DNA from 2 places in the Ralstonia mojiangensis genome. Region 2 is predicted to be linked to the other one. Evidence: riboswitches for the same ligand, from Rfam matches in the RefSeq annotation. Region 2 holds a riboswitch; the other holds the start of a gene.
What was found. Region 2 has a riboswitch for glycine ahead of gcvT (glycine cleavage system aminomethyltransferase GcvT). Riboswitches for the same ligand answer to the same signal wherever they lie in the genome.
Positions count from the first base shown of each region.

Region 1: linked by a shared signal. The riboswitch ahead of NG898_RS25885 (D-amino acid dehydrogenase) and the one ahead of gcvT (glycine cleavage system aminomethyltransferase GcvT) in region 2 are both predicted to bind glycine.

Region 1 covers NZ_JAMXHU010000008.1:24,169-35,902, reverse strand. Annotated here, with positions in the region: gene NG898_RS25915 (PHA/PHB synthase family protein) at 1-540, opposite strand, end outside; gene NG898_RS25910 (hypothetical protein) at 1,036-1,221, shown strand; gene dbpA (ATP-dependent RNA helicase DbpA) at 1,236-2,633, shown strand; gene chrA (chromate efflux transporter) at 2,684-3,919, opposite strand; gene NG898_RS25895 (ethanolamine ammonia-lyase subunit EutB) at 4,044-5,426, shown strand; gene eutC (ethanolamine ammonia-lyase subunit EutC) at 5,447-6,238, shown strand; glycine riboswitch at 6,303-6,408, shown strand; gene NG898_RS25885 (D-amino acid dehydrogenase) at 6,554-7,807, shown strand; gene NG898_RS25880 (porin) at 7,874-8,938, opposite strand; gene NG898_RS25875 (bifunctional sugar phosphate isomerase/epimerase/4-hydroxyphenylpyruvate dioxygenase family protein) at 9,059-10,942, opposite strand; gene NG898_RS25870 (IclR family transcriptional regulator domain-containing protein) at 11,080-11,734, shown strand, end outside.
Region 2 covers NZ_JAMXHU010000002.1:902,325-914,058, reverse strand. Annotated here, with positions in the region: gene NG898_RS11020 (glycerate kinase type-2 family protein) at 1-134, shown strand, start outside; gene pyk (pyruvate kinase) at 757-2,235, shown strand; gene hemN (oxygen-independent coproporphyrinogen III oxidase) at 2,260-3,744, opposite strand; gene NG898_RS11005 (UvrD-helicase domain-containing protein) at 4,441-6,561, opposite strand; gene NG898_RS11000 (hypothetical protein) at 6,836-7,162, shown strand; glycine riboswitch at 7,570-7,667, shown strand; glycine riboswitch at 7,680-7,807, shown strand; gene gcvT (glycine cleavage system aminomethyltransferase GcvT) at 7,937-9,064, shown strand; gene gcvH (glycine cleavage system protein GcvH) at 9,112-9,492, shown strand; gene gcvP (aminomethyl-transferring glycine dehydrogenase) at 9,577-11,734, shown strand, end outside.

The DNA of each region.
Region 1 (11,734 bases), on a different contig from region 2:
AAGCGCATTGAGTGCGCCGCGCACGAGATTGGTACCGTGCTGTTCAAAGGTCCGACGCAAGACAATGGGGTTGGTTGCCAACTGGTTGCCTGGCGACATCATGTCGAGCCATTGACGCGCAGCAAAGGCAACCACGTCTTCATGATGCTTGGCGACGCCCCACACGCCGCGTGTGGCCGCCTCCCACCATTGCTCCGTCAACAGGAAGGACTGGTGCAGCACGTTGAACGGCCACAAGCGCCACTCGTCAGCCAAGAAACGACGGTCATGGGCCGGCGGCTGGACGCAAAGACACACGTCCTGAGGGCCGGACGCCATACAGTCCCGGATGTAACGCTCGAGTTGTTCGGCCTGCGTCAGCGCCAGGCGGCACAGATCCAGCCTCTTGCCTGGCGAGACGGCGAGATGCAGTGCCCAGTCGAGCAACGCCAGCTGCATTGATGCGAGGGACAGCGAATTCGATGTGCGGGCAAGAGCAGCGTGAAACGGCAGATCGATCTGTTCTGCAGTTGGTGAAGACGGCACGGGGGCGGTGCGCATAGTTGGGGCGTCAAACGATTGCCAATATGCGATCCATTAGATGCCAGCGGCTACCGACCAGACTTGACGCACCTCAAACCGGGACAAGAGCGCGGACTCTAGACAGTGTCAAAGAAATGACATCTGCAGTTTCCTGCCACTCGTCACAGAGGCTTCGCCCGCGCCTTACGAGCCTAAATGGGTGTGTTAGAGTCCGGCGGGGAAAACGTGACGATCTGCAAGATCGGCCCCATATTTCCATCGCTCTCAACGTTGTAGCCGCAAATCTGTTGCACCAACAGGATGCATTGGGCGCATGGCGTGGGCGTCGCGAGACGAGATGACTTTCCCACCTGTCAGGCCAAAATAGCCAAAGGGCAGCGCAATCTCCTACGAACGGCTCGGCAACGCCATTTGTGGTTGAGGTATTGATCCAGATTGACATCGGCGCATTCGCGGCCCCGGTCCACCTGCCTCGTCATCGAGGCGCAACGAACAATCCATTTAGAGAAAACCGTGTTCACTTGCATCAACCAGAGCTGCGGCACGCAGTGGGAGCTGTCCGACGTCGTCATCAAGGATGAGGGCCAAGGACCGCTGTTCCGCTGTGCGCTATGCGGCGCGCGCAACTATCTCAAACGCGTCGAAACCAAAGACGGCCGGGTCATCTACAAGCAAATCGAAGGCAAGCCGCTCAAGTGATCCAACGCAACGACATGACCATCGAACCAACCGCCACGCCCTTCACCACCCTAGCGCTCGCCCCGGCCGTGCTCGCGAACCTTGCGCAGCTCGGCTACACCGACATGACGCCGATCCAGGCTGCAAGCCTGCCCATCGCGCTTGCGGGCCACGATCTGATCGCGCAGGCAAAGACGGGCAGCGGCAAAACGGCAGCGTTTGCGCTGGCACTGCTCGCACGGCTCGACGCGCGCAGCTTCGACGTACAGGCGATGGTGCTCTGCCCGACGCGCGAGCTTGCCGATCAGGTCGCGCAGGAAATCCGCCGCCTGGCACGCGCCGAAGAAAACGTAAAGGTACTGACGCTCTGCGGCGGCACACCGATGCGTCCGCAGGCGGCAAGCCTTGAGCATGGCGCACATGTCATCGTCGGCACGCCGGGGCGCATCATGGACCACCTGGAACGCGGCAATCTTGCGCTCGGCGCGCTGAAGACGCTCGTGCTTGACGAAGCAGACCGCATGCTCGACATGGGTTTCTTCGATGACATCGCGACGGTCGTGCGCCAGTGCCCGGCCGATCGCCAGACGCTGCTGTTCTCGGCGACCTACCCGGAAGGTATTGCGAAGCTGTGCCAGCGCATTCTGCGCAATCCAAAAGAAGTGAAGCTCGAAGAGCGCCACGACGACAGCAAGATTCGCCAGCGCTTCTACGAGGTGACCGACAACAAGCGGTTGCATGCGGTCGGGCTGCTGCTCAAGCACTATCGGCCGGTGAGCACGCTCGCCTTCTGCAACACGAAGCAGCAATGCCGTGACCTGCTCGACGTGTTGCGCGCGGAGGGCATCCACGCGCTGGCGCTGCATGGTGAACTCGAGCAGCGTGAGCGCGATCAGGTATTGATCCAGTTCGCGAACCGCAGTTGCTCGGTGCTCGTCGCGACCGACGTTGCCGCGCGCGGGCTCGACATCGCACAGCTCGAAGCGGTGATCAACGTTGACGTGACGCCCGACCCCGAAGTGCACGTGCATCGCATTGGCCGCACGGGCCGCGCCGATGAGAACGGCTGGGCGTTGAGCCTCGCGAGCATGGACGAGATGGGCCGTGTCGGCAACATCGAACAGGCGCTTGGGCGCGAGGTCGAATGGCACAAGCTCGACGAGCTTGATACCGGCAATGACGCACCGCTGCTGCCGCCAATGGAAACGCTGCAGATTCTCGGCGGACGCAAGGAGAAGATCCGCCCCGGCGATGTACTCGGTGCATTGACGGGCGACGCCGGCTTTCGGGGCGACCAGATCGGCAAGATCAACGTGACCGAATTCTCGACCTACGTTGCGGTCGACCGCGGCATCGCACGCGAGGCGCTGCGCAAGCTCAACGGTGGCACGCTGAAGGGCAAGAAGGTCCGGGTTCGGCTCATGGACGAATGACCCCCTGCCCCTGCGCAGTTACTGGTTGCCGCTCGTAGGAAGAGCGCGATTCAACCCAGCATGGCAGCGCCAACGCCCGCCGCCGCACAAAACGCCACCACAATCAGCGGTGGCGTTTTCCATCGCGTCAGCAGCAGGAACGCAATCGCCGCGACGGCAAAGTCGCTCCATGACCGCACGGCGCTCGTCCAGACCGGCGTGTAAAGGGCAAACGCCAGCAATCCAACCACTGCGGCATTCACACCCGCCAGCAGCGCCGCCATGGAAGGACGCGCGCGCAATGCCTGCCAGTAAGGCAGCGCCGCGATGACCAGCAGCAGGCCCGGCAGAAAAATGCCCACCGTAGCAAGCGCAGCACCGGCCCAATGATTGAGCCCTGGCGCGATCGTCCAGCCGAGGAAAGCGGCGAAGGTGAATAACGGCCCGGGCACGGCCTGCGCGGCGCCGTAGCCTGCCAGGAAATCGTTCGGCGTGACCCAACCCGTCGCGACCGTCTGATGCTCCAGCAGCGGAAGCACGACGTGCCCGCCTCCGAAAACCAACGCGCCCGACCGATAGAACGCGTCGAACACTTTCGCGGGCATCCATGGATGAAGGTCTGCCACAACCGGAAGCCCGAACAACAGCGCGCAGAACAGCACCAGGCTGACGATACTGGCAGCGTGAGACACGCGGAATGCGGTTCCCTGCCCCGCCCTCGGACCCTCATTCGCCGGACGCGACGATCGGCATAACAACAAGCCCAGCACGGCGCCAAGCACGATCACGACAAGTTGCGCGTAAACGGTCGTCAACGCGCTTAGCACGGCGATGCTGATCAGCGCAATACCTGCGCGCTGCCAGTCAGGACAGAGCTTGCGCGCCATGTCCCACACGGCCTGCGCCACCACCGCAACGGCAACCAGCTTCAAACCGTGGATCAGGCCCACGCCAATCGGGCCGCCGAGGCTCGGCGCGAGCATCGCAAAAACCAGCAGCAACAAGACGGAAGGCAGCGTAAAGCCGCACCATGCCGCCAACCCGCCACGCCATCCCGCCCGAAGCAGCCCGACGGAGAATCCCACCTGGCTGCTGGCAGGCCCGGGCAGAAACTGGCATAGGCCAACGAGATCTGTGAATGTTGCGTCATCCAGCCAGCGGCGGCGGTCTACGAACTCGCGCCGGAAGTAGCCGATATGCGCGACAGGGCCGCCGAAACTGGTGAGGCCCAGCTTGAGAAAGACCGCCAGCACTTCCATGGCAGAGCCCGCTTGGTGTAAGCGGGACGGTGTGGCGGATGCGGTCATTTACGGGCGAGATCGACGTTTGGGAAATGCGTATTAGAACATTGCCGCCGTGACATAGAAGGCAACTAAAGTGGCAGGATAAGCATCGCCGTCACCGTCATTGGACGCTTCCGCGTATCCCATCATGCACTTCGCTCAGACCATTGGCGCGCAACGCCATGTGTTCAACGATCTCAAGGCGCTCCTGGCCAAAGCCAGCCCGGCGCGCTCGGGCGACTATCTGGCGGGTCTGGCCGCGGCCAGCGAGGGCGAACGCATGGCCGCGCGCATGGCGTTGGCGGATGTGCCGCTGTCGGTGTTCCTCAACGAAGCGCTGGTGCCTTATGAAGACGACGAGGTCACGCGCCTGATTCTTGATCGGCATGACGCGCAGGCCTTCCAGCCGATTGCCTCGCTCACGGTGGGTGAGTTCCGCAACTGGTTGCTCCTGCATGAGACCGACAGCCAGACACTGGCAGGCGTTGCCCCCGGCATCACGCCCGAAATGGCTGCCGCAGTCAGCAAGCTGATGCGCAATCAGGATCTGATTTCCGTGGCCCGCAAGTGCCGCGTGGTCACGCGCTTTCGCAACACCATCGGGTTGCCCGGCCGGTTGTCGGTCCGGCTGCAACCCAACCACCCGACGGACGATCCCAAAGGCATTGCGGCATCGATCATCGATGGCCTGCTCTATGGCTGCGGCGACGCGACCATCGGCATCAACCCCGCTGGCGACAATCTCGGCGCCATCGTCTCGCTGCTGCAGTTGGTTGACGAACTGCGCAACCGCTACGCCATTCCCACGCAGTCGTGCGTGCTGACCCACGTGACAAACACACTGCGCGCCATTGACCAGGGCGCGCCTGTAGACTTGGTATTTCAATCGGTGGCGGGCAGCGAACAGGCCAACGCGGGATTCGGTATCAGTCTTGCCTTGCTGGCCGAGGCGCATGACGCCGCGCAGGGCCTGGCGCGCGGTGCGGTCGGCAACAACGTGATGTATTTCGAGACCGGCCAGGGCAGCGCGTTGTCGGCCAATGCGCATCATGGCGTCGATCAGCAAACCATGGAGGCGCGAGCTTATGCGGTGGCGCGGGCGTTCTCGCCGTTGCTGGTCAATACGGTGGTCGGCTTTATCGGCCCGGAGTATCTCTACGACGGCAAGCAGATCATCCGCGCGGGGCTGGAAGACCACTTCTGCGGCAAGCTGATGGGCCTGCCCATGGGCTGCGACGTCTGCTACACCAATCACGCCGAAGCCGATCAGGACGACATGGATACGCTGCTCACACTGTTTGGCGTGGCGGGCATCCATTTCATCATGGGCGTCCCGGGTGCCGACGACATCATGCTCAATTACCAGAGCACGTCGTTTCATGACGCGCTCTATCTGCGCGACACGCTGGGCCTGCGGCCTGCACCGGAGTTTGAGGCGTGGCTGCAAAGCATGGGTATTGTCGACGCCGCTGGGCGCCTGCAAGACGCCACGGCGCGGCAACCGCTGCTGCAGTTGGCCCACGCGCTGTGAATCCCGCCGGGAAGCCAAACATGCCGAAATATCCCCTCGTTCAGCCGAATCCATGGACACACCTGCGCGCCTTCACCGACGCGCGCATTGCGCTGGGCCGCGCCGGCAACAGCCAGACGACCGACGCTGTGCTCGCGTTTGGCGTGGCGCACGCCCAGGCGCGCGATGCCGTGCACTTGCCACTCAATCGTGCAGCTTTAGCGGCCGCGCTTGGGCAGGCGGGCTTCACGGCCCTGGCGGTGCACAGCGCGGCAGCCGATCGCGCCGAGTATCTGCGCCGCCCCGATCTCGGCCGCCGGCTTGACGAAGCCAGCCGCGCAGAACTCGGCGCGCTGCGGCCAGCGGAGCCATTCGACCTTGTCTTCGTGATTGCCGACGGGCTCTCCGCATTGGCCGTGCAAAGCCATGCCGTGCCGCTGCTGTGCAGCGTGCGTGAGCGTCTGCCGGCCGGCTGGTCGATCGGGCCGGTCGCCATCGCCGAGCAATCCCGGGTTGCGCTGGGGGATGAGATCGGTGCGTTGCTTCGCGCGCGGCAGGTCGTGATGCTGATCGGTGAGCGGCCGGGGTTAAGTTCGCCTGACAGCCTAGGCATTTACCTGACCTACGCGCCGCGCGTTGGCCGCTCGGATGCAGAGCGCAATTGCATTTCCAATGTGCGGCCGGCGGGCCTGACCTATGACCAGGCAGCGAACCGGCTGGTGTTCCTGCTCAAAGGCGCACTGGCGCTCGGCCGCAGTGGCGTGGACCTGAAGGACGACACGCCGTCCGTTGCCTCCGGCGCAGCCCGACTTGCCGAACGAGACGAGCCGTGACACACTCGCTCCCGCTGCCCACACCGGCAGCACGCAGGCGCGGCTGACGCACCAACGACAGCTGCAACACGCCGCAGGAGAGACCGGGCGCAACACGCACACGCGCAACGCCCGGCGCCGATGGAGCAACCACCCCGGAAACTCTCAGGCAAAAGGACTGTGGCGTCGACTGCGAATCTGGAGAGAGGCGTACACGCGTGCGCCCACCGAAGGGGAAGGCGCCAGCGCTGCTGATGCCCAAGCTCTCAGGTCCCAAGACAGATGGGGTGAGCCGACCGGATCGTCCGGTCATGACATCACTCCATAGGGACCGCCATGACGCACATCGTCATCGTCGGCGCCGGCATATCCGGCGTCACCACTGCTTACACACTCTCGCAACTCGGCTATCAGGTCACGGTGCTCGACCGCCACCTGTATCCAGCCATGGAAACCTCGTTTGCCAACGGCGGGCAGCTTTCCGCCAGCAACGCAGAAGTCTGGAACAGCACCGGCACGCTCCTCAAGGGCATCAAATGGATGCTGCGCAACGACGCGCCGCTGCTGCTCAACCCCAAGCCGTCGTGGCACAAATACTCGTGGATCGGCGAGTTCGTCGCCAGCATCGCGCACTACCGCCGCAACACCATCGAGACCACACGCATGGCCATCGAGGCACGCAAGCACCTGTTTGCGATGGCCGAACGCGAGCAGATCGATTTCGACCTGCAGAAGCGCGGCATTCTGCACGTCTATCACGACAAGGCCAGCTTTGCGGCAGCAGGCAAGGCCAACGCCCTGCTCGTCGCAGGTGGCCTTGAGCGACACCCCGTGAGCCCCGAGGAGATTGCCGCCATTGAGCCGACGCTGCGCGGCAACTACTACGGCGGCTACTTCACCGAATCCGACGCCACCGGTGACATCCACAAGTTCACGCGCGGCCTGGCGCAGGCGTGTGAGAAGCACGGCGTGCGGTTCATGCACGGCGTAGATGTGCGCGATGTGGAAACCACCGAAAGCGGCGTCCGCCTGCTCCTGCAAACCACGCTCGATGACCGCCTGTCTACCAGCTCGGCGAATGTCGTACAGGACCTTGCCGCGGATGCGATGGTCGTCTGCGCGGGCGTGGGCAGCCGGCATATCGCACAACTGGTGGGCGATCGCATCAACGTGTATCCGGTCAAGGGTTATTCGATCACGGTGCACCTGGACGACGAAGCCAGCGTGCAAGGCGCGCCGTGGGTCAGCCTGCTCGACGAGAGCGCGAAGATCGTGACAAGCCGCCTGGGCGCGGGCCGCTTCCGCGTGGCCGGCACGGCGGAATTCAACGGCTACAACCGCGACATCCGCGCCGACCGCATCGAACCGCTGGTCGCGTGGACGCGCCGCAACTTCGCCATTGGCACGTCGCGTGTGGTGCCCTGGGCCGGCTTGCGCCCGATGATGCCGGACATGATGCCGCGCGTCGGCCGTGGGCGGCATGGGCGCGTGTTCTACAACACGGGCCACGGGCACCTCGGCTGGACGCTATCCGGCGCTACCGCCGCAATGGTGGGCGACGTGATCGCGCGAGATTGCCCGCTTCATTGATCGCAGAAACGAAAAAGCCCACCAGAGTCACGGCGGGCTTTTTCATTGCGAGCACGATCCAAGCGATCAGAACTTGTGTCGCACGCCCAGCATCACGCCCAAGCGCGAATTGTTGCCGTACAGGTTGCCGGAGTTGTTGAACGCGGCGGCGCTGTCCAACGCCACCCAGCTACCCTGCAGATGCGTGTAGTCCACCTCGGCATACACATCGGTGCGTTTGCTGAACGCGTAGTCGAGCATGCCGGCGGTGGTCAGGCGCTTGCCGCTGGCATCGAGGTGCTTCATCCAGTCGTACTGCACGGTGCCGATGAAGCTGAGTGCGCCGGAGATCGGCACCTTTGCGCCCACATAGGCGGCTTGGTTCTTGTAGTCGGCCACGTCGAGGCGGCTGTTCGTGTAGCCGAGGTACCACGTGGCAATCGAAGTATCCAGCTTGCCGCCGAAGCCCCAGACCGTCTGCTTGCTGGCCAGCGCTGCCGGCACCGCGCCGAAGAACGCAGATGACACATCACGCGTGACCTGGTACACCGCGCCCACTTCAGCCGACCCCATGCTGTAGACGATTGAGCCGGCGCCCGCCGAGCTCTTGCTGAAGCTGCCCGCCGCTTCGCCAAACGTCCATGCGCCGGCAAGCTGCAGGCCGCCGAACGATTTGATGTATTTGACCGTGTTGTCGTAGCGCAGGCCTGTGTAGTTGCCGCCTTGATAGCCGACGATGGAGTTATTGGCAAACGCCATCGCCTCGTATGAAGACAGGACCTCGTGCGCCAGCGTGTATTGCCGGCCGAGATAGAGCTTGCCGTAATCGCCTTCCAGGCCGACCACCGCAGTGCGTCCGAATAGACGCCCGCCCTGCTGGCTACCGCCGGTATCGGGGGAGAAGCCCGATTCCAGGATGAACATGGCCTTGGTGCCGCCGCCCAGGTCTTCCGTGCCGCGCAGGCCCCAACGGCTGCCGGTCAGCACGCCGTCCGTCATCTGCAGATTGCTGTTGCCTGCCGCATTTTCGTGCGTGCTGTAGCGGATGGTGGTGTCGATCAGCCCGTAGAGCGTGACGCCGCCGGCGGTTTGCGCTGCCGCCGGCAGGCTCGTGGCTCCGAGCACCAGTGCGGCAATCATTGTCTTGTTCATGGCTCCCTTGTCTCCTCTTTGTGTGATGGGTATGAATGTGCGACGGCCGCACGTGCAGCCGTGGTGTTGCGTGGATAGCGCCCACGGCCGCACAACCGTGAGCGCAAGATTTCTCGTGTCTCAGTGGTCAGCCGAAGTGGCGCCGCGGCTCAGTTGTGCCTGCACAGCCATGCGCACGGCAGCATTTGCTGCGCCGTAGCCCAGGTAGCCGTTGCGCTGGACAAGCTCGAAGAAGAAGCGCTCGCGAAAGGGTTCGGTGTAGGCGTGCAGAAAATCGCCGTGCGGGTCGCGGTCGTAGAGAAGACCGTCGTCGTGCAGGCGGTTGAGCAATGCGTCATCCAGCCCAAGTCGGGCGGCAACGTCGTCGTAATAGTTCTCGGGAACGTGCTGCAGGCGGGCCGCGCCACGGTCGATGGCCTCGATGGTCTCGAACAGTCGCTCAGTGCGGAATGCAATGTGATGCACCCCCGAGCCCGCGTAGGCGGTGATGAACCTGCCCGTGGCCGTGCGCCCGCTTTCCGATACGTTGAGTGGAATCCGCACGTTGCGGTTCGGACTCACCATCGCCCGGCTTTTCACGAGGCCGTACGGGTCGGCAATCTCCTGTACGGCTTCGGCGTGCATGCCGAAGATGGCCCGGTAGAACAGCACGAAGCTGTCGAGCCGGTGCGCGGGTAGCGCCTGTGCAACGTGGTCGATCGATGCCCACCCGGCTGCATCGTCCTGCACGCCAGGATGCAAGACAAAATCGCTTTCGTAGATACTGCGATCGGCCTCACGATCGTCGATCAGATAGAGCAGCGTGCCATCGGGCGCGCGCAGCGCGGGAATGCTGCGCTCAGTCGGCCCCACGGGCCCGCGCCATTCCTGGGCGCATAACTCACGTGCGCGTGCCATGGCGCGCTCGGCATCGTCTACTTTCAGGCCGATCGCACAGACAGACGGCCCGTGCAACTGGAAGTGTTCCGACGCTGCGCTGTCCTGCTCCATATTCAGGATCACGTTGACGCCGCCCTGCCGATACAGGTCAACCGCCTTGGAGCGATGGTGCCCCGCAAGGATGAAACCCAGCGCACGCAGGCGCGTTTCAAGTTCCCGTCCTGCCGCAGCATCCACGGCAAACTCCAGGAAATCCACGCCTTCAAATTGCGCTGGCGCCGGCAGTTCCGCACCGCCAGCTTCGGACTCCAGCCAGCGCAGCGAACGCATGCCGTCCAGCGCCGTTAGTCGTGCGGGCGCAGAGCGGAATTCGTCATTGAAGACCTCAAGCGACAACGGCCCGGTATAGCCCGCAGCAAGCAGGTCGCGCGCAAACTCCGTCACCGCAAGGTCACCCTGCCCCGGGAAGTTACGGTGATGCCGGCTCCAGGACAGTACGTCCATCGACAACTTCGGGGCGTCTGCAAACTGCACGAAGAAGAGCTTGTCCGCCGGCACATCGTGGAGGCCATCCAGCGAATCGCCCAGCGAGAGCGTGTGGAAGCTGTCGAGAATCAGCCCCAACGCCGGGTGGTCAGCCTGTCGCACGATCTGCCACGCCTGCCGCCAGGTCCGCGTATGCCGCGCCCAGGCCAGTGCCTCATACCCCACGCGCAGCCCGCGCCGTGCCGCCGCTTCTGCCATCTGGCGCAGATCGTCTGCCGCGAGCGCCGGATCGTCGATGGCGATGTCCTGCACGCTGCTGCAGACGAGCACCATCTCGACGCCCAACTCGGCCATTACGTCAAACTTGCGCTCGGCCCGCGCCAAGTTTCGCGCGAACAACTCTCGCGGCATGGCTTCGAAATCGCGGAACGGCTGATACAGCATGATCGCCAGCCCTAGGTCTGCTGCCATTTGCCGCACGCGCGCCGGCGATCCATCGAAATTCAGCAAATCGTTCTCGAAGATCTCGACACCGTCAAAGCCTGCGGCGGCGGCAGCCTCCAGCTTCTCAGGCAGCGTGCCGGACAGGCACACCGTGGCGATGCATTTGGGGCGACGTGCTGGGTGAAGCGAGTTCATGGCGATACGGTGGTCGGGCGTCAAGCAATGCCCGCAGCGTAGGAGCGCCTCCACATGCCGACAAGCGGCATTCGCGCAACAGCGTTCGATGATCGTACAATCGTGCGCACATATCGCTCGTTTTTAGGGTTATCGCCATGACGAAGGAATCGCTCGACAGGCGCGACTGGATCGCCGGATTGGAAAAAGGGCTCGCCATCCTGGAGGCGTTCGACCACGAGCACCCCCGGCTGACGCCCACCCAGGCCGCCGAGCTGACCGGCCTCACCCGCACAGCCGCGCGCCGCTACCTCCTGACGCTCGAACACCTCGGCTACCTCACCAGTGAAGGCACGCTGTTCAGCCTGACGCCGCGCGTGCTGAAGGTGGGCTGGTCGTACTTCGATTCAGCACGTCTGCCGCGCACGGTACAGCCCTTCCTGCAGCAGGTGACCGCCGCCGTGGGCGAAGTGGCGTACCTCAGCGTGCTGGATGATTGGGAGCTCGTTTTCATCTCGCGCACCAGCACCAGCCGGGTCATGAGCACCGGATTCGTGCTGGGAGCGCGCGTGCCGGCGCCGCTCGCCTCGGCCGGCGTGATGATGCTGGCCGCGCAACCCGAGCAGAAGGTCAAGGCATGGCTGGAAACCTGTGTGCTGACGCCCTATACGCCTTACACGATCCTGCAGCGGGACCGCCTGTTCGATGAAATCCGCAAGGCTGGTCGGCAGGACTACGCCGTGGTCGAGCAGCAATTGCAGATTGGCGTGCGCGGGGTGGCGGTACCGCTGCGGGATCGGCACGGCAACGTGA
Region 2 (11,734 bases):
TTGGGTTGCGGGCTAAGCAATTGCTCGACAACAACGATGGGTATGGGTTTTTTGATGCGCTTGGCGATTTGATTGTGACTGGGCCTACGCGGACTAATGTGAATGATTTTCGGGCGGTTTTGATTACTGGCTGATGTTGGATTGGGGGAATGGATTGATTGATGTTTGTGGTTCATCCCTTGTTTCATCCCCTGCCGGGGCTGACTCACTTTTCTTTGTCTTGCCAAAGAAAAGTAAGCAAAAGAAAGGCGCGCCCGAGATGGCGACTTCCCCTTGAATTTATGTCGCAGAGAGGGGAAGGGAAAAACTCGCTTCGCTCAGACAGTTTCCCTTCCTTTTTCCTCTCTGCAACAGAAATTCAAGGCGCCATCTAGGGCAGGAACGTCAACGGCCAAACCATCGATCACAAGTGCAGCAGGAACCAGCAGCACAACGCAAAGCAAAGCGAGCAACACAGCAACAAACAAGAGCCACTAGGGCCCGCACACCAACGGTTCGGCCGTTGACGTTCCTGCCCTAGATGGCGCCTTGAATTTGTGTAAGCGGGCGGAACAAAGACGGGGAACTGTTTGAGCGCAGCGAGTTTTCCCCGTCTCCGCCCGGTTACACAAATTCAAGGAAGGGGTCGCCATCTTGGGCGCGCCTTTCTTTGCTTACTTTCTTTGGCAAGACAAAGAAAGTGAGTCGCCCCCGGCAGGGGGTGAAAGGGAGTGGACCACCAAGGCCCAAATAAACAACCCCACCGGAAACACCAACATGCGCCGCTTCCGCAACACCAAAATCCTCGCCACCCTCGGCCCCGCCAGCAGCGACAAAGACACCATCCGCGCCCTCTTCGACGCCGGCGCGGACGTCTTTCGCCTGAACTTCAGCCACGGCTCGCACGAAGACCACCGCAAGCGCTACGACACCGTGCGCGCGGTGGAGGCCGAGACCGGCCGCCCCATCGGCATCCTCGCTGACATGCAGGGCCCGAAGCTGCGCATCGGCACGTTCGCCGACGGCCGCGTCGTGCTCAAGAACGGCGATCGCTTTGTGCTCGACCGCGATCCGACGCCGGGTGATGCCACCCGCGTGCACCTGCCGCACCCGGAGCTGTACGCGGCTGCCGCGCCAGGGCAATCGCTGTTGCTCGATGACGGCAAGATCCGTCTGGCGGTGGAAGCGGCCGATCCGACAGCCATCGTCACGCGCGTGGTCGATGGCGGCCCGCTGTCTGACCGCAAGGGCGTGAACGTGCCGGATGCGGTGATTCCCATTCCGGCGCTCACCGAGAAAGACCTGCGCGACCTGGACTTCGCCCTGTCGCTGGGCGTCGATTGGATCGCGCTGTCATTCGTGCAGCGTGCCGAAGACGTGATCGCCGCGCGCGAGATCATCGGCGACCGCGCCGGCCTGCTCTCCAAGATCGAGAAGCCCGCAGCGCTGCTGCATCTGGAAGACATCGTGCAGGCGTCCGATGCGCTGATGGTGGCGCGTGGCGATTTGGGCGTGGAGCTGCCGCCCGAGCGCGTGCCCGGCGTACAGAAGCGCATCCTGCGCATGGCGCGCCACCACGGCAAGCCGGTGGTCGTGGCCACGCAGATGCTGGAATCGATGATCGAAGCGCCGGTGCCAACGCGCGCAGAAGCCTCCGATGTGGCCAGCGCCGTGTACGACGGCACCGATGCCGTGATGCTGTCGGCCGAGTCGGCCAGCGGCAAGCATCCGGTGGCGGCGGTCAGCATCATGAACCGCATCATTGCCGAGACCGAGCGCGACCCGCTGTACCGCAACCTGATCGACGCGCAGCATCAACCGCCGCTGCCCACCCGCCAGGACGCCATCTGCGCGGCCCTGCGCGACGTGACGCACATCCTGGGCGCGGTGGCCACCGTCACCTACACGTCCAGCGGCAAGACCAGCCTGCGCGCCGCACGCGAGCGGCCGCTGGCGCCCATCGTGAGCATCACGCCGCGCCTGGATACGGCGCGCCGTCTGGCGATCACGTGGGGCGTGCACAGCACGGTCAGCCCCGATGTGAGCAACGTCGACGAGATGGTGGATGCGGCGTGCCGTGCCGCCGCGCGTGAAGGCTTTGCCGTGTCGGGCGACCAGATCGCCATCACGGCGGGCATGCCGTTCGGCCAGGCCGGTTCGACCAACCTGCTGCGCCTGGCGGAAATCTGGCCGCAGACGCTGGTCAGTGCGCAGACGCAAACCGCTGCGCAGCAGCCCGAACCGGCAACGGTCTGACGTGACTTCGGGTCAGTAAGCGGATCAAACCACTTTGGAGTAGCGCGGGACGAAGGTGACGGGCTTGCCCTCGGCTTCCACCGCGCGCTCCGTGCCTGCCTCGCGCAGGTGCGAATCGAACACCATGGCGATGCGGCGCACGAGCAGCCGTCCTTGCGGCGTGATCACGATACGCTCGTCCCCCACCCTGACCAGCCCGGCTTCCTCCAGCGGCGCCAGCGCCCGCAGCTCGTCCGCAAAGCTGCGCTTGAAGTCCAGCCCGTGGCGCGCACCGAATGCGCGCATGTTCAATTCGAATCCGCACATCAACTCGCCAATCAGCGCGCGGCGCACGTGGTCATCTGGCGTGAGTGACATGCCGCGCAGCACGGCAAGTTCGCCGGCGTCGACGCGTGCGTAGTACGCGTCGAGATCCTTCTCGTTCTGCGCATACACATCGCCCACGCGGCTGATGGCGGACACGCCAAAGGCCAGCATGTCGCAATCGGCGTGCGTGGAATAGCCCTGGAAATTGCGCTGCAGCCGCCCTTCACGCTGCGCGATGGCGAGTGCATCGTCGGGCCGCGCGAAGTGGTCCATGCCAATGTAGACATAGCCCTCGGCAACGAGACGCTCCACCGTCATCGCCAGCAAGTCGAGCTTTTGGTCTGCGGTCGGCAGCGTGAGCATGTCGATGCGGCGCTGCGCCTTGAACAGGTGCGGCAGGTGTGCATAGCTATAGACGGACAGCCGATCAGGCGCCATCTCCAGCACGCGATCCAGCGTAGCGTTGAAGGTTTCCGTACGCTGATACGGCAAGCCGTAGATCAGGTCGAAGCTGATCGACTCGAAGCCCAGCCGGCGCGCAGTGTCGACCACGCGGCGCGTCTCTTCCACGCTCTGGATGCGGTGGACCGCGCGCTGGACGTCGGGGTCAAAGTCTTGAATGCCGAGGCTTGCGCGATTGAAGCCGATCTCGGCCAGTACTTCGAGCGTGGCGTCGTCGGCGTGGCGTGGGTCAAGTTCGACAGAGATCTCGCCATCGTTGGCCAGATCGAAATGCTCACGCGTGGCGGCCATCACGGCGCGCATTTCGTCGTGCGCAAGGAACGTGGGCGTTCCGCCACCCCAATGCAACTGCGTCACGCGGCGCAGCGGGCCAATCTGATTGGCCACCATCGCCATCTCGCGGGCGAGGGTTTCAACGTAGCGTGCGCTGCGCGAGCGATCCTTTGTGATGACCTTGTTGCAGCCGCAGTAGTAGCAAAGGTTCGCGCAGAACGGCAGGTGCATGTACAGCGACAGCGGCGCATGCAGCGCGGGTGCAATCGCAGCCCGGCGGTGCAAGGCGTCGAGGTAATCGGCGTTACTGAATTTGTTGTGAAAGCGGTCTGCCGTCGGGTACGACGTGTAGCGCGGGCCGTGCGTATCAAAACGCTGCGCGAGCGCGCGCACCTGCGGCGCCGACCAGCGGAAGGCGGTGTCGTTGGCGGCGGACGGAGGGTCGGCCGGCTTGGCGAACGGAAACATGGGGTGGTTCTAGTGGGGGCGATGGTTCATCCTAAAACCGGGATGTGGGCGCCGCGTTGATGTGTGTCAACGTCGGTCGAAGCTTGGTCCAAAGCGTTGCCGGCTGCACGCGGGCTGGCGCAACGGCACAACAGTGCAGTTCCGCGAAGGGCTTTTTTTTCGGGGTTTGGGTTGTTGGTGCATCCCTTGTTTCATCCCCTGCCGGGGCCGACTCACTTTCTTTGGTCTTGCCCAAAGAAAGTAAGCAAAGAAATGCGCGCCCGAGATGGCGAAAGATTCCTTGAATTTATGTCGCAGAGAGGGGAAGAGAAAAACTCGCTGCGCTCAGACAGTTTCCCTTCCTTTTTCCTCCCTGCAACAGAAATTCAAGGCGCCATCTAGGGCAGGAAAGTCAAAGGCCAAACCATCTCAGCGCCAGCCCAAACGACAAAGGCCAACCGCGCGATGGGTTGGCCTTTCTCTTTTGACGTTTGAGCCCTTGATGGCGCCTTGAATTTTCGTAAGCGGGCGGAAAAAAGGTGGGGAACTGTCTGAGCGAAGCGAGTTTTCCCCACCTCCGCCCGGTTACGCAAATTCAAGGAATCTTTCGCCATCTCGGGCGCGCCTTTCTTTTGCTTACTTTTCTTTGGCAAGACAAAGAAAAGTAAGTCGGTCCCGGCAGGGAACGAAACAAGGATGGACCACAAACAAAAAGATTCAGGAAACCACCGGCTTCTTAGCCGCCAACAACCCCTTCAAAGCGCCCAACCGATCCTTCGGCGACATGGCCGGCATGGTGTCCTCCGGCGTCGGCCCCGCATCTTCGCCAAGCTTCATCTCGGCGATATAGCGCGACGGCTCACACACCACCGTCTCGCGCGCACGCTTGCGCTTCTTGCACCAGCTGATATGCAGGCTGCGCTGTGCCCGCGTAATGCCCACATACATCAGCCGCCGCTCTTCTTCGATCTTCTCGTCGGTCAGGTCGTCGTCTTCGCGGCAATGCGGGAGGATGCCTTCCTCCACGCCCACCAGGAACACGTGCGGATACTCCAACCCCTTGCTCGCATGCAGCGTGGACAGGCGCACCGCATCCGGGTCTTCTTCCTTGCCTTCGAGCATGCTGATCAGCGCGATGGTCTGCGTGAGTTCCAGCAGGTTCTTGCCAGTGTCCATCAGGCCATCGGCGTTATCGAAACCGGTGGCCTCTTCGTCATCGTCCTTCTCGGGCTTGGTGCCCTTGCGCTTGAGCCAGTCGAGGAACTCCAGCACGTTGGTCCACTTGTTCTGCGCCTGGCGCTCGTCGTAGGTGTCGTACAGGTAGGCCTCGTAATGGATGCCTTCCATCATCTCGTCGAGCAGCGTGGCGGCGGGCTCCTTGGCGGCCCGGTCCGACAGCCGCACGATGAACTCGCAAAACACCCGCAGCGGCTCGAGCTGGCGCGGCGCGAGCTGCGCCTCGATGCCGCCCATCATCGCCGCCTCGAACAGCGACACCTTGGCCTGTCCCGCGAACGAACCCAGCACTTCGAGCGTCGCGTTGCCGACCCCGCGCTTGGGCGTGGTGATGGCGCGGATGAACGCAGGATCATCATCCGCATTGGCAATCAGCCGCAGATAGGCGCACAAGTCCTTGATCTCGGCCTTGTCGAAGAAGCTCTGCCCACCCGAGAGCACATACGGAATGCGCTCTCGGCGCAGGATCTGCTCAAAGAGGCGCGCCTGGAAGTTGCCGCGATACAGGATCGCGTAATCCCGAAACTGCGCGCGACGCTCGAACTTGTGGGCCGAGAGTTTGAAGACCACGCTCTCGGCTTCGTGCTCTTCGTCATTGGCGCTGGTCACGTTGATCGCGTCGCCCATGCCGTGCTCGCTCCACAGCGTCTTCTCGAACAGCTTCGGGTTCTGCGCGATGACCGCGTTGGCGGCATTCAGAATGCGCACCGTGGAGCGGTAGTTCTGCTCCAGCTTGATGACCTTCAGGTTCGGGAAATCCGTCTGCAGCAGCTTGAGGTTGTCGAGCGTGGCGCCGCGCCAGCCGTAGATGGCCTGGTCGTCGTCGCCCACCGCCGTAAAGGCCGGCGCACGCAAGTGCGAACCGCCCGCGAGCAGCTTCAGCAGCTGGTACTGGCAGGCGTTGGTGTCCTGGTATTCATCGACGAGGAAGTAGCGCAGGCGGTTCTGCCACTTCAGGCGCACCTCTTCATTGCGGGCGAATAGCTCGGCGGGAATGCGGATCAGGTCGTCAAAGTCCACCGCCTGATACGCGTGCAGCGTCGCAACGTAATTGCGGTAGACGAGCGACGCCTGGTGGTCATCGACGTTGTTGTTGGCGAGCGCCTCGGCAATCGCGGTATCCGGGTCGACGAGACCGTTCTTCCACAGCGAGATCGTGCTCTGCACGCGGCGGATCAACTGCTTGTCGGTGGTGGCCAATTGCTCCTGGATCATGCCGAAGCAATCATCCGAATCCATGATCGAGAAACGCGGCTTGAGGCCCACGTGCTCGGCTTCGGCCCGCAGAATCTGCACACCGAGCGAGTGGAACGTACACACCGTCAACTGCTTGATGGGAATGCGCTTGCCGTCTTCGCGCGTCTTGCCGTCCATCAACTTGGCCACGCGTTCCTGCATTTCCTTGGCCGCCTTGTTGGTAAACGTGACGGCAGCGATGTGCTTCGGTTCGAAGCCCTTGTCGAGGATCAGGTGCGCGATCTTCTGCGTGATCACGCGCGTCTTGCCTGAGCCCGCCCCGGCCAGCACCAGGCACGGGCCATCGAGGTAATGCACACCTTCGGATTGGGCAGCATTGAGCCCGTGGGCGAGACCGGAAGACATGGGAACAGGCGGAAGAAAAAGCAGGCGGGAACGACAGCGGAGGGCGATGGTAGCACGGCGCCTTTGCATCGATTGGGGCTGCGAGAAGCCACCTGCGTCGAGCCTGACGGAGGTGCGCCAAGCTGCACCGCATGCGTTTGCGCCCCCCGCTTTTTCGCATGGGCGTTACACCGCTTACGCGCCGTTACACGAACCGCGTAAGCGGCCATGCACGGCACCTCGTTATGGACAGGACAGCGGCTGAATCGGTCGGCCGCCCACCGGAGAACCCACCATGAACCGCATCGTCAAAGCCCTGGCCGTTACCGCCGTCGCCCTGTCTGCCACCACCGGCGCCTTCGCCCAGACGCAGTGGCAAAAAGACCACCCGCGCCGCGCCGAGGTCAACCACCGCCTCGCCAACCAGAACAAGCGCATCCACAACGAAGTGAAGGAAGGCGAGATCACCAAGGGCCAAGCTCGCCAGATGCACCGGGAAGACCACCAGATTCGCCAGGAAGAGCGCGACATGGCTGCGCAGAACGGCGGGCACATCACCAAGCAGGAACAGCGCACCCTGAACCAGCAGGAAAACCAGGTCAGCCGCCAGATCGGCAAGTAAGTCAAAGCAAGACCAGCCAACACCCGCGCTCCGGCCACACCCCTGGAGATTGGCGACCTCGCCAGCTCCCAAGGGTGTGGCCGTTGTCTTTTAGTCTTTGGCCTTTAGCCTTTGACGTACCGGCCCTAGATGGCGCCTTGAATTTCTGTAAGCGGGCGGAAAAAAGGCGGGGAACTGTCTGAGCGAAGCGAGTTTTCCCCGCCTCCGCCCGGTTACAGAAATTCAAGGGGAAGTCGCCATCTCGGGCGCGCATTTCTTTTGCTTACTTTTCTTTGGCAAGACAAAGAAAAGTGAGTCAGCCCCGGCAGGGGATGAAACAAGGGATGGACCAAAAGCATAAAACCAGCCCTCCTCCCAAAAGCCCCCGCCCCCCAATTGACAATCCCATCCCCCTTCCGTAAATTCCGCCCATCCATCCGGGAGAGCGTGCCCGCCGTATACGGCAAGGCGCCGCCGAAGGGGTAGCACCCGAAAACTCTCAGGCATCCAGGACCGGGCGGATCGGCGGACATGTGTCCGACCGCACTCTGGAGAGCTGGCGCCGCACGACCACTGCGGGCGCCCACCGAAGGGGCTCACGAACGGCGCGCACCGCTATGCGCCCCGCTTCGCAATCTCTCAGGTACCAAGGACAGAGGGGCCATCTGCGCAGCTTGTTGATCTTCATGGCGTCACCATGAGGGATCAGGCTGCGCGGGTGGCCTTTTTGCTTTTCTGGTTCCCGATCCATGCGCCGCGCCCAAGCCACGGCGGCGCGCTCAGCCGAGAGATTCCATGACGCTCCAACACACGCCGCTCAATGCCATCCACCGCTCGCTGGGCGCCCGCATGGTCGACTTTGGCGGCTGGGACATGCCCGTCAACTACGGCTCCCAGATCGAAGAGCACCACGCCGTGCGCCAAGATGCCGGCATCTTCGACGTCTCGCACATGTGCGTGGTTGACCTCACCGGCGCGCGCGTGCGCGACTTCCTGCGTGGGCTGCTCGCCAACAACGTCGACAAGCTGCAGACGCCCGGCAAGGCACTCTACAGCTGCATGCTCAACCCCAAGGGCGGCGTGATCGACGATCTGATCGTCTACTTCTTCCGCGAAGACTGGTTCCGCCTGGTGGTCAACGCCGGTACCGCGCCGACGGACCTGGAGTGGATCGTCGCGCAGAACGCCGCCGCCGGCACCAACGTGACGATCACGCCGCGCCGCTCCGACAACAACGCTGGCGCCGAGCCGCTGGGCATCCTCGCCGTGCAAGGCCCGAATGCGCGTGCCAAGACTTACGCGGCGCTGCCCGGCACGCAGGCCGTGGGCGAGGCGCTCAAGCCGTTCAACGCCGGCTTCGTCACCGTGGAAAACGTGGGCGAAATCATGGTGGCCCGCACCGGCTACACCGGTGAAGACGGTTTCGAGCTGGTCGTGCCGGCCGCGCAGATTGCGGGCGTGTGGGAGCGCCTCCTGCAAGCCGGCGTACGCCCGGCAGGCCTGGGCGCGCGCGACACGCTGCGTCTGGAAGCCGGCATGAACCTCTACGGCCAGGACATGGACGAGCACGTCTCGCCGCTCGACGCCGGCCTCGCCTGGACGGTCGATCTGCAAAGCGAGCGCGACTTCACCGGCAAGGCTGCGCTGCAAGCCGGCGGCCAGCGCGAACAGTTCGTCGGCCTGATCCTGCGCGACAAGGGCGGCGTGCTGCGCGCCCACCAGAAGGTCATCACGGCCGCTGGTGACGGCGAGATCACCAGCGGCACGTTCAGCCCGAGCCTGTCGCTCTCGATTGCACTGGCGCGCCTGCCCAAGGACGTGGCCGTCGGCACCGACGTACAGGTCGAAATTCGCGACCGCAAGTTGACCGCGACTGTGGTTAAACTGCCGTTCGTGCGCAATGGCAAGGCGCTGGTCAGCTGAACACCGAATCCGCATCCCCCAATACCAATCTTCCGGAGAAACCTTTCATGAGCAACGTTCCCGCCGATCTGAAGTACACCGAACACGACGAGTGGATCCGCGTTGAAGCCGACGGCACGCTGACCATCGGCATTACCGATTTCGCGCAGGACGCGCTGGGCGACATCGTCTTCCTGGAACTGCCGGACGCTGGTCGCGCCGTCGCCAAAGACGAGGCAATTGCCGTGGTGGAATCGGTCAAGGCCGCCTCCGACATCTACGCCCCCGTCTCGGGCGAGATCATCGCCAACAACGCAGATGCCGCCGGCGCGCCGGAATCCGTGAACGCTGGCGCCTACGAGGCCTGGCTGTTCAAGATCAAGCCGACCAACGCCGACGACGTGAACGCCCTGATGTCGGCCGCTGACTACGAAGCCAAGATCGGCTAAGCCGATCCTCCGGCCGATGCGCGCGCCCTGACCTGCGCTGCGCATCGGCCATTGCCTGCATCGCCTGAATTTCGAGCCCTTGCCATGAACGCTCCGCACCCCGCTTCCTCGGCGCTTGCTGCCGAACGCTCCACTTTGGCTGACCTGGAGGCGCACGACGCCTTCGCGCACCGCCACATCGGCCCGTCTGCCGACGAGCAGACCGCCATGCTCGGCACGCTCGGCTACGCCAGCCGTGCCGCGCTGATCGACGCCGTGATCCCGCCGGCCATCCGCCGTCAGGACGGCATGCCGCTGGGTGAATTCACGCAACCGCTGACTGAAGAAGCGGCGCTCGCCAAGCTGCGCGACATCGCGGGGCAGAACCGCGTGGTCAAGAGCCTGATCGGCCAGGGCTATTACGGCACGCACACGCCGGGCGTCATCCTGCGCAACATCCTCGAGAACCCCGCCTGGTACACGGCGTACACGCCGTATCAGCCGGAAATCTCGCAGGGCCGACTGGAAGCGATGTTGAACTTCCAGCAGATGGTGATCGACCTGACCGCCATGGACATCGCCAATGCGTCGATGCTGGACGAAGCGACCGCCGCTGCCGAGGCGATGACGCTGCTGCAGCGCATTGGCAAATCGAAGTCGACCGTGTTCTTTGTGGCGGACGACGTTCTTCCGCAAACGCTGGAAGTCGTTCGCACCCGCGCCGAACCGATCGGCGTGCAGGTGGTGACCGGCCCGGCAGCCGACGCCGCCAAGCACGACGCGTTCGGCGTGCTGCTGCAATACCCCGGCGCCAACGGTGCGCTGCTGGGCGATCTGGCGACGTACCAGGCGCTGACCGATGCCGTGCACGCTGCCGGCGGTTTGGTCGTTGCGGCTGCCGACCTGCTGGCGCTTACGCTGCTGGCTGCGCCGGGCGAATGGGGCGCCGACGTCGTGATCGGCAACACGCAGCGCTTTGGCGTGCCGTTCGGCTTCGGCGGCCCGCACGCTGGCTACATGGCCGTGCGCGATGCATTCAAGCGCTCGATGCCCGGTCGCCTGGTCGGCGTGACGATCGATGCGCAGGGCAACCCGGCTTACCGCCTCGCCCTGCAGACGCGCGAACAGCACATCCGCCGCGAGAAGGCCACCTCGAACATCTGTACCGCGCAGGTGCTGCTGGGCGTGATGGCGTCGATGTACGCCGTCTACCACGGCCCGCAAGGCCTGAAGCGCATCGCGCAACGCGTGCACCGCCTGACCGCCACGCTGGCCGCCGGCCTGCGCGCGATTGGCTACACGCCGGAATCCGACGCCTTCTTCGACACGTTGACCGTCGCCACCGGCCCGCGCACCGCCAACCTTCACATCGCCGCGCAAGCGCACGGCATCAACCTGCGCCAGATCGACGACGCTCGTCTGGGCATCTCGCTGGACGAGACCGTTACGCGCGCTGATGTCGTTGCGCTGTGGGAAGTCTTCGCGCACGCCGCCCACGCCGCCGCGCCGGACTTCGACCAGACCGAAGCGGGCGTGGCCGATGCCTACCCGACGTCGCTCGTGCGCCAGAGCGCGTACCTGACGCACCCGGTGTTCAACGCACACCACTCGGAGCACGAAATGCTGCGCTACCTGCGCAGCCTCGCCGACAAGGACCTCGCGCTCGACCGCACGATGATCCCGCTCGGCTCGTGCACGATGAAGCTCAATGCCACCGCAGAAATGCTGCCGGTGACGTGGCCCGAGTTTTCGAACATCCACCCGTTCGCACCGGCCGACCAGACCGTCGGCTACCGCGAGATGATCGATCAGCTTGAGCAGATGCTGTGCGCCGCCACCGGCTACGCCGCCGTGAGCCTGCAGCCGAATGCCGGCTCGCAAGGTGAATACGCTGGCCTGCTGATCATCCATGCCTACCACGCGAGCCGTGGCGAAGCGCACCGCAACGTGTGCCTGATCCCGTCGTCGGCGCACGGCACGAACCCGGCATCGGCGCAGATGGCCGGCATGCAGGTCGTCGTCGTGGCGTGCGATGAGCGCGGCAACGTCGATCTGGCTGATCTGGAGAAGAAGGCGGCCGAGCACAGCAAGAACCTCGCGGCGATCATGATCACGTACCCGTCCACGCACGGCGTGTTCGAGGAAGGCGTGAAGCGCGTCTGCGAAATCGTGCACAGCCACGGCGGCCAGGTCTACGTGGACGGCGCCAACATGAACGCCATGGTCGGCACCGCCGCACCGGGCCACTTTGGCGGCGACGTCT